Regions from separate parts of the Serratia sp. 2723 genome, predicted to be linked through region 3. Evidence: predicted binding sites of a transcription regulator. Region 3 holds the regulator's gene; each other region holds the start of a gene.
What was found. The regulator LexA, encoded in region 3, represses DNA repair genes until DNA is damaged. The targets are predictions, from matches to a motif close to TNCTGTATGTACATACAGNA.

Region 1 (3,281 bases), on a different contig from region 3:
CTAACAGTTCGATGCCTTCATGTTGGCTAATCTCTGCCAGACCGATCTCAAAGCTGCGGTTTAGCAGGCTGTAGGGGTTCTGAATCGATACGATGCGCGGTAGTTCGTGCTTTTCTGCCAGTTGCAGGTAGCGCATCACGCCCCAAGGGGTTTCGTTAGAGACGCCGATATAGCGAATTTTGCCGGCACGGACCTGCTCGGTTAACGCTTCCAGGGTTTCCAACAGCGGGATGGTGGCTTTCTCATCGGTGTACTGATAATTGAGCTTGCCGAAACAGTTGGTGGTGCGCTGTGGCCAGTGTAGCTGGTAGAGATCCAGATAATCGGTATTTAACCGTTTCAGGCTGGCGTCCAGGGCGACGCGGATATTTTTGCGATCCAATGCCTGCTGTGGGCGAATGCCTGCGTCATTACCCCGGATCGGCCCGGAGACCTTGCTGGCCAGCACGATTTTGTCGCGGTTGCCGCGCGCCTTGATCCAACTGCCAATATACTGCTCTGTCAGTCCTTGGGTTTCCGGGCGCGGCGGTACTGGATACATTTCTGCGGTATCAATCAGATTGATGCCAGCGGCTAATGCATAATCCAGCTGTGCGTGGGCATCGGCTTCGCTGTTTTGTTCGCCAAAGGTCATGGTGCCCAGTCCCAGCACGCTCACTTCCAAAGAACTGTGGGGAATACGGTGGTATTGCATTAACGGCCTTCCTTCAATGTTAGCGCTTACGGGCGTGATGCCCGCTAAAACAGAAGCCAGAGATCCAACGGCGTAACACGCCTTACTTGACTATAACCAAGCCAGGAAGATGGTGAAAGAGGAATATAACTGCCGGGGCTAAGGCTAAGCCCCTGATTGTTAATCTGTCAGGGGCCGGGGCTGGCTTAACGCTCGATAACCTGCGTGACCTGATCGCCGTTAATCTGGCGCTGGTTGCCTTGCTCGTCCTGATAACTGATCAGGCCGGTATCCTTATCGATTTTAGGCTTTCCCTGCGTGAGGATCATATTGCCGTCTTTGGTGGCCATCACATAGTCGCTGGAACAGCCCGCTAATCCAGCGACCATCAACAGGGCGGAAATAGCCATAACCCATTTTTTCATGCCTTGCACCTTTGCATTGCCTGGAATAATTGTCCTAATAGAGTAGCAAACTCTGCCAAAGATGGTCTTCGGACGTATCCCATCTGTGTAAGGAAAAATAACAGTGAAAACAGGGGCGGAGAGCTAATCAAAGCGTAAAGTGCCTGGCCAGCAGTGCCCTGGTAAAGTTTTTCTTTAGATAGAAGCCGCGCGGTAGGGTAAGGATCGGCTGGCCCTGTTCACCGGTGGCTTCGGTCAGTGCCTTGTTGTTGGCCGCTTTTGGCCGCAGTTGTAGCACTTCGCCATGGCGGGCGGTGATCCGCTCAACCTGGCCGAGCACGATAAGATCCATCAGCTCTTCCCAATCCCGGCGCAGCATCTCGGTTTCTTCCTGATTGGGTTGCCACAGTAGCGGGGAACCAACGCGGCGCTGTGCCAACGGGATTTGTCGTTCTCCCTCCACCGGGATCCACAGCACGCGTGCCAGTTTGTGGCGTACGTGGCTGCTTTCCCAAGTCACGCCGCTATTGCCTGTCAGTGGGGCTACGCAAACGAAAGTGGTTTCCAGCGGGTTACCGGCGGCGTCGACCGGGATGGTTTTCAATTCAATGCCCAGCTCTGGGAAATCCTGCTCAGGCTTGCTGCCCGCCATGGCACCCAGATACAACTCCAGCAGCATGCCGACCCAGCCTTTATCCCGTTTGAGATCCTTGGGAATGCTGACCTGCGCGCGGGCTGCCAGTTCGCCAAGGTTAAAGCCAGCCAGCGCCTGAGCACGGGCCAATAATTGCTGCTCGTTTTCTGGCGGCAGCGGGGATAAACATGCCATAAATCAGACCTATGAATTCTGGTTAAAAAATGTACCGAATTTACTCACAGCCTTAAAAGGGAAAAGCAGGCTGGGGAAAACAGCAATAGTAGCATGATTTTACATGACTTTTTGGCTAGTAAATCGCTGTGTAAAATTTTCAGTGCGGGGTTGTGCACCTGTAGCCACCGACAATAAACAGGATCTTACACCTATTTATCCACAGATTTCTGGGATAACCCAACTTTTTGCCGATCACTGGTTTGATTTACAGCCTTGACGCGGGGCATTTTTTACGAATTTGGCGGTTTTATAGGTCGCAGGGTATAATAATCTGTGGATAAAATCCGCATTGGTGGATCTTTCGCCAGAGAAAGATCCAAAGCGTGCATAGATCACATTTTCACCCTGTTTATAACTGCTTTTAAGTCTCTATTGCGTTGTATTTAAAGGAGTAATAAAAAATCAAAAATACGGCGGATTTTAAGTTCAATCGAGTTTTCCCGGCTTATCCCTAGAGTTCTTCACACACCTATCCACAGAAAAAGTGAATAAAACCGCCCTCTAACCTCGCTACATGTTTATAACTTTGCCATTATCTGTGAGTTATCCCAATGTTATCCGAACGACGGCGCTGCAAAGCAGTGGTTTACCGCCTGTGGCTTGTGTGAAACAATCAGGTTATCAATACGAATTTATGCTTATCGAGGTAGTCCGGTGATCGATGATGATGGCTACCGCCCGAATGTTGGTATCGTAATCTGTAATCGTCAGGGGCAGGTCCTATGGGCCCGCCGTTACGGTCAGCACTCCTGGCAGTTTCCCCAAGGGGGAATAAACCCTGGCGAAACGCCTGAGCAGGCGATGTACCGTGAGCTGTTCGAAGAAGTGGGATTGAGTAAAAAGGATGTGCGTATCCTGGCCTCAACCCGCAACTGGTTGCGCTATAAATTGCCAAAACGTTTGGTGCGTTGGGACACAAAGCCGGTTTGTATCGGCCAAAAGCAGAAATGGTTTCTGCTGCAGTTAATGTGCAATGACGCGGATATCAACATGCAGCGCAGCAGTACGCCGGAGTTTGACGGCTGGCGTTGGGTGAGTTTCTGGTATCCGGTGCGCCAGGTGGTGTCGTTTAAACGCGACGTGTACCGCCGGGTTATGAAAGAGTTTGCCGCAACCGTCATGCCAATGCAGGAACTGGCAGCGCAGCGGCAGCCTCCTGCCTATCGCCGAAAGAGAGGTTAAGTCAAACCGACTATGCTCACGCGCTTGCGAGAAATTGTTGAGAAAGTGGCCGCGGCGGCCAGTCTGACAGATGCGCTGGATCTTTTGGTCAATGAAACCTGTCTGGCGATGGACACCGAAGTCTGCTCCATCTATCTGGCAGACAACGACC
Region 2 (3,281 bases), on a different contig from region 3:
TGGTTGCCATTGCTAGAGCCAGCACCATCACTGTCTGCACGCCATACCATACCGCCCAGACGGGTGTAGATGTCCAGATCGTTAACGATTGGGTAGCTCAGTTTAGCTGCCAGCTGAACGCCTTGAGCTTTGAAAGAACCGGTGTTAGCGCCGGTATATTTCATACGACCTAACCAGTCGTAGCCCATTTCGAAGCCCAGGTATTGGTTTGCCTGATAGCCAACGAACGCACCAGCACCAATCTGGTCTTTACGTGCGTCGTTATCAACGGTGTAACCGTTACCGTAGAAACCGGTGTCATGGAACTGGGACCAACCCAGTTTAGCACCAGTGTACCAAGTGTCGTCTTTTGGTGCGGCTTGCGCTACTGTAGCGAAACCTGCCAGTGCCACTGCTAATGCGATAGCTGTCTTTTTCATTTTGCGCCTCGTTATCATCCAAATAGGCAATGAGCTTTAAAGCTGCTTTAAGCCCTTGGTTTAAATTCCTTCGCCAAGGTTTGAGCCCTCGTTTGTTACTCTGCCAGTTTTTCTGGCGTTATAGAGCAACCTTGGCGATGTAAAGTCTACAACGTGGCGCGAAAGTTACAAGTGTGATGTGATAAAGCTCTAAAAAAAAACATGGAATTAGACATATCCTCTAACATCTTGGGGCGCTAAACGAGACTTTTTTTCACTTGGAAGGTGACGCCGAACCGCAGCCAACCTCGCTTTTCGCCTGATCTCTCTGCGATTGCCAGGCCAAGCGAAAAAAGTGATGGGAAAACTCCTAAATTTACTTAATGATACAAAGAAGAGTGAATTTTTAAGGTTGAATAGTGTCTGTCGGCAGCAACGATGTCACGTTGAGGTCGCATAATGAACCCATAGGCATTGCCCAGTTCTGCCGCTCGACTGAGCCTTAGACGATCCTCTTGTGTCAATTCCGGTAACCAGCCTAGCACCACACTGTAATTTCCTGTCAGTAAAGCCTTCTCCATGGCGTCTACGGTAGCCAGTGGATTGATCTGATTAAGCTGTACGACCTTATCAACCGGCAGGCTGGCCTGTTGCAGCCAGGTTTTGCTCAGTTTCTGCTGCGGGGTCAACCACAGTAACCAACGTGATTGCCTGCCCAACTGCTGCAATAAAGGCACCAATAACTGGGCTACGGCGGGTTGCCGCTCATTGTAAACAAGCTCACTGATTAGGCCATTTTCGTTGCCCTGTTGCACAGGGTTCACCGCTTGCTCCGCAGGCATTGAGGATTGGCTAAAATGAGGTTGATAAAGTGATTGAGTACGCATGTCGTCTCCCGCCCGTAGTGTTACTGTATGTATGTACAGTATAGCCATCGAAACAGAAGATCAACCCAAATTTTCGTAACGCTTCGCATAATTGGGATTATTTTTTATACGCCTTGAATTTATGATTGGCACGGCTGGGGATAATGCGTATTTTTTTTAATTAGTTGTTCCGGTTACGTTTATTCCAACTAAAAAATTCCTAATGGTTGTGCCTTATATAAGGAGAGGTAAATGAATGGAGGATCGCTAAGGAGGATCGAACAGGCGAAAGCCTGCTTTGCCGCCCTGGGAAATATTGCCATACGCTCGCAGTTTGGCGGCTATGGCCTGCTGGCGGACGGCACAATGTTTGCGGTCATTACCGAAGGTGAGCTGTATTTACGAGCAACAGAAAGCCTGGAAAGCGCATTCCGTGAGCGTGGCATGGTGAATATGACCTATTTAAAGCGTGGGGTCCCCATGGTCATGCGCTATTACTGGGTGAATGAAGAACTTTGGCGGCAGCGTCGCGAACTGTGTACGCTTGCCTGGCAGGCTCTCTGTGAGACGCGTAAAGAGATTAAGGTGAAAAAACGCTGCAATGGCAGATTGAAAGATTTACCGAATATTGATGCCACATTAGAGCGCCAGCTGTGGCGAGCAGGCATATGCAATATTTATGATTTTCGCCTGTTGGGGGCCAGAGAGAGCTTTCTGAAGCTACTGCAACAGCAAAAAAATCTGGGCATGAAAGTGCTGATGTCACTGGCGGGGGCCATGGCGGGCTACCATCATGCCGCCTTGCCCCATCTGCAAAGGGAAGCGTTGACCGAATGGTTCGAAAATAACGTGCTCTTTCCCTGCTTTGAGCCGCGGCCAGAAGACCGCGCCTGCGGCTCACATCCTTGAACTATCAACCGGCTTGAGTAATTTGCGTATTAAGTACCGTCAGCTCTGGTAGCAACTCGAGCACCAGACCAATTTGCTGCAACACCAGCTGTTCTTTGCTTTCCGGCTCCGGAACCAGCGCAGTAATACGCTCGGAGAGGGCCTCCAGTGCCTGCGTGATACGCTGCTGATCATGAGCGTCGTGGTGTAATGCGCCATCAACATAGCAAACCGCATCGTTGAGCAAGTCCAGCACGGCGGCACTTTCCAGGCGCTCACGGTGGGCACCCAGGGCGGAAATATAGCTCAACAAGGTATGGTTAAGGCACAGCAGGCGGAATGCCGCTTCCTGAATGGTTTTATCGGCTTTAGGGTCGGCAGACATGTTAGAGATCACCGACGCCAACTCGGCATCGCTATTATGGGCATCGCGGCGGGCAATACGATAAGGCAGACCGTTATCCTTGCCCTGATGGTACTGCACCAGAATGGCATCCAGATAGCGGCAGTCGGCATTCAGTGTCTTACGCACCATGGCCGGTAACTGACGGAACTTCCAGTCTGGCCAGATAAAACTCACCGCAGCCCAGGCGATGGCACAACCCAGCAGGGTATCGTAGACGCGCGGGGCAGCCACTTCGAACCCTTCGCCCAGCAGGTTAAAGCATAGCAAGACCAACAGGGTGATAAACATCGTGGCGTGGGCATATTGCACGGTTCGAAAGGCGAAGAACAACACTCCAGAGATAACGATCAGGATGAGTTGCCCTTCCAGCGAAGGCACAAAATACAGGATCGGCAGGCCGATCAAAATGCCCGCCAGAGTGCCGACAATTCGTAATGCCAAGCGCCTGCGGGTGGCGTTGTAGTTTGGCTGGCAGACAAACAGGCTGGTCAGCAGGATCCAATAACCGTGCTGCATCCCGGTCAGTTGAATAAACGCATAACCCACGCACAGCACCACGGACATACGGATGGCGTGGCGGAATAGGGCTGACTGTGGTGTCAGGTGGCGGCTGATACGCAAGCGAATATCGCTCCAGCCGGTGAGCCGGTCGTCTGACAGACTGTTTTCCTCGGTCTGGCCACTCGCCAAGGACTGTTCAGACTCGATATTGGCCAACTGGGC
Region 3 (3,281 bases):
CCAACCCTAACTCCGTGACCGGATCTGAAGGGATAACCTTACTTCTTACCAACATTTTTAGCGGTAAGTTCAATATCTTATAATAGATTTTACGCCAACCTGACATGACAACGTGAAGCCTCTTGTTAGCAATTCGCCGCAAGCATACCAGAAACCGGGTAGCAGATCTGTGGCGTTAAGAAATCCACCGCCGTTCACGGCAATGGAGGTGCATAGTTGAATTATTATACCCGAGTTGACCGCTTTAGCGCATTTATGCGCTCGCGGCATGGGGACATCCCTGTACGGCATAGCCAGGTGATTAAGGTATGCCAACCTTGCTGTATACTGCGCTGCGATAAAAATGTGATTGGGCCGGCAAATCTGTCTGGAACGTTGCGGTTGGCAACATGCGGGTACATGATCCATCTTGGAGAAAGGCGTTCTTAACTATGGCAAATCAAGCAACTGGCCTGACGCGTATCATTAAAGCGGCAGGCTATTCCTATAAAGGTTTAATCGCCGCCTGGCAGAACGAAGCCGCATTCCGCCAGGAACTGGTGGCGACGGTGGTGGCTATCATCGTGGCGGTTTGGCTGGATGTGGGGGCGATAGCGCGCATCTTGTTGATCGGCTCGGTGCTGCTGGTGATGATTGTCGAAATCCTCAACAGCGCGATTGAGGCCATCGTCGATCGAGTAGGCACGGAATATCACGAGCTTTCCGGGCGGGCCAAAGATATGGGGTCGGCGGCGGTATCGCTGGCAATTATTCTGGCGCTGTTCGTTTGGGCTTCGGTACTTTGGCAGCATTTGGCGTGAAAACCGGCAGGCATCGTTGCGATCCCGCTCGCTACCTGCTGATTTTTATTTATTCTTCGGTTCCCAATCCAGACTTAGCTGTATATACTCACAGCAAGACTGTATAAACAAACAGGGGGCGGAATGAAAGCACTAACTACCAGACAGCAAGAGGTCTACGACCTGATTCGCGATCATATTTCGCAAACGGGCATGCCACCGACGCGTGCCGAGATCGCAATGCGCCTGGGGTTCCGCTCACCAAATGCCGCAGAAGAGCACTTGAAGGCGCTGGCTCGCAAAGGCGTTATCGAGATCATCTCCGGAGCTTCACGCGGCATCCGCCTGTTGATGGAAGATGAAGAGGGGTTACCTCTGGTGGGCCGTGTGGCTGCCGGTGAACCTCTGTTGGCTCAGCAGCACATTGAAGGGCACTATAAGGTGGATCCTTCTCTGTTCAAGCCTAATGCCGATTTCCTGCTGCGCGTTAGCGGCATGTCGATGCGCGATATCGGCATTCTGGATGGCGATCTGCTGGCAGTGCATAAGACTCAAGACGTACGCAACGGCCAGGTAGTCGTCGCCCGCATTGAAGACGAAGTCACGGTCAAGCGCCTGAAGAAACACGGCAACGTCGTCGAACTGCTGCCGGAAAACAGCGAATTCCAACCGATTGTGGTCGATCTGCGCCAGCAGAACTTCACCATCGAAGGCCTGGCGGTGGGTGTGATCCGCAACGGCGACTGGATCTAACCGCTTTACCTCGTATTACAGCCCTTTAAAACGGCAAACTTCGCCCCATCTCTGGGGCGATGTCAATTCTAAGCTACGCTAAAATCCATGCTTTTACGGGAACATATCGCCATGCGCCTGCTTTCTGCCTTCACCAGTGACACCGACAAAGCTCTGTGGCGTCTGGCGTTGCCGATGATCTTCTCCAATATTACCGTCCCCTTGCTTGGCCTGGTGGATACCGCCGTTATCGGCCATCTCGATAGCCCTAGCTACCTTGGCGGGGTCGCGGTGGGGTCAATGGCCACCAGCTTCCTGTTTATGTTGTTGCTGTTCCTGCGTATGAGCACCACCGGGCTGACTGCGCAGGCGCTGGGGGCGCAAGATCCCTACCGGCTGGCTCGTGCCTTTATGCAGCCATTATTGTTGGCGCTGGTCGCTGGCTTGGCGATTGTGCTGTTGCGAGCTCCGCTGATCGCCCTGGCGCTGAACATCGTGGGTGGCGATCGGGAAGTATTGGTACAGGCCAGGCTGTTTCTGGAGATCCGCTGGCTGAGCGCCCCGGCAGCGTTGGCCAATATGGTGTTGCTCGGCTGGTTGCTGGGTGTGCAGTACGTGCGGGCACCGGTGATCCTGTTGATTGTCGGTAACCTGCTGAACATCGTGCTGGATATCTGGTTGGTGATGGGGCTGGGTTGGAACGTGCAGGGGGCTGCGACCGCCACGGTGATTGCGGAGTATGCCACGCTGTTGCTGGGGGTGTGGTTAGCATGGCGGGTACTACGCATGCGGGGTATTTCGCTGGCGATGCTGCGCACCGCCTGGCGTGGAGATCTACGTCGCCTGCTGGCACTTAACCGCGACATCATGCTGCGCTCGTTATTACTGCAACTGTGTTTCGCCTCGTTGACCATTCTGGGAGCCCGCATGGGCGGAGAAGTGGTGGCGGTGAATGCGGTGCTGATGAATCTACTGACCTTTACCGCCTACGCTCTGGATGGTTTTGCCTATGCGGTGGAAGCCCATTCCGGCCATGCCTATGGTGCGAGGGACGGGCGGCAACTGCGTAAAGTATGGCTTGCGGCCTGTCGACAGGCTTGCCTGGTTGCCTGTGGTTTTGCCGTTATTTATCTGTTCGCCGGGCAACGGATTGTGGCGGGCTTAACCTCGCTGCCGGAGTTGCGTGCGCTGGCAAATCATTATCTGCCTTGGCAGGTGGTGCTGCCTCTGGTGGGGGTTTGGTGCTACCTGCTGGACGGCATGTTTATCGGTGCCACCCGTGGCGCAGAGATGCGTAACAGCATGGCGGTAGCCGCCGCGGGCTACGGGCTGACGTTGTTCACTCTGCCGATATTGGGCAACCACGGTTTATGGTTGGCTCTCGCGGTATTCCTGGCCCTGCGCGGGGCTGCTTTGGGCTGGGTATGGCATCGCCATAGCATACGCGGCACCTGGTTTTCATCCTCCATCCGCGGTGGCTAACGATCGGCGAAAAGTGCAGAATTATTGATGAAATTTAACGGATGTTTATATTTTGTTACATCTGACGCAGCGGTTTTGGTTCGCTTGCTTACTGTTTTAATAGCGTTTTTTACTATTAAGATTTTTCTCATCAAGATTTAATGCTGCTTTGTAGGTATTTTGCGTGATGGGTGACTATAGTTAATCACGTGGCTGGCGAATTAAGCCCGCGCTTAATTGGCAACGGATACATTAGATAACCTTAAATTTGACTCAGTTAAGTCCAGCCAGATTTATCTAAAACTGACA

Region 1: a site for LexA is predicted at 1,939-1,958, ahead of mutH (DNA mismatch repair endonuclease MutH). Genes of this name have one in related genera too.
Region 2: a site for LexA is predicted at 1,307-1,326, ahead of sulA (SOS-induced cell division inhibitor SulA). Genes of this name have one in related genera too.

What each region holds. Positions count from the first base shown of each region.
Region 1 covers NZ_JBNDIN010000017.1:26,123-29,403, forward strand. Annotated here, with positions in the region: gene ABIE29_RS20640 (NADP(H)-dependent aldo-keto reductase) at 1-694, opposite strand, end outside; gene ABIE29_RS20645 (YgdI/YgdR family lipoprotein) at 880-1,098, opposite strand; gene mutH (DNA mismatch repair endonuclease MutH) at 1,226-1,906, opposite strand; gene rppH (RNA pyrophosphohydrolase) at 2,603-3,130, shown strand; gene ptsP (phosphoenolpyruvate--protein phosphotransferase) at 3,143-3,281, shown strand, end outside.
Region 2 covers NZ_JBNDIN010000015.1:9,689-12,969, reverse strand. Annotated here, with positions in the region: gene ompA (porin OmpA) at 1-419, opposite strand, end outside; gene sulA (SOS-induced cell division inhibitor SulA) at 779-1,285, opposite strand; gene ABIE29_RS19505 (TfoX/Sxy family DNA transformation protein) at 1,517-2,173, shown strand; gene yccS (YccS family putative transporter) at 2,178-3,281, opposite strand, start outside.
Region 3 covers NZ_JBNDIN010000018.1:81,885-85,165, reverse strand. Annotated here, with positions in the region: gene plsB (glycerol-3-phosphate 1-O-acyltransferase PlsB) at 1-106, opposite strand, end outside; gene ABIE29_RS21445 (diacylglycerol kinase) at 432-800, shown strand; gene lexA (transcriptional repressor LexA) at 924-1,532, shown strand; gene dinF (MATE family efflux transporter DinF) at 1,644-2,993, shown strand.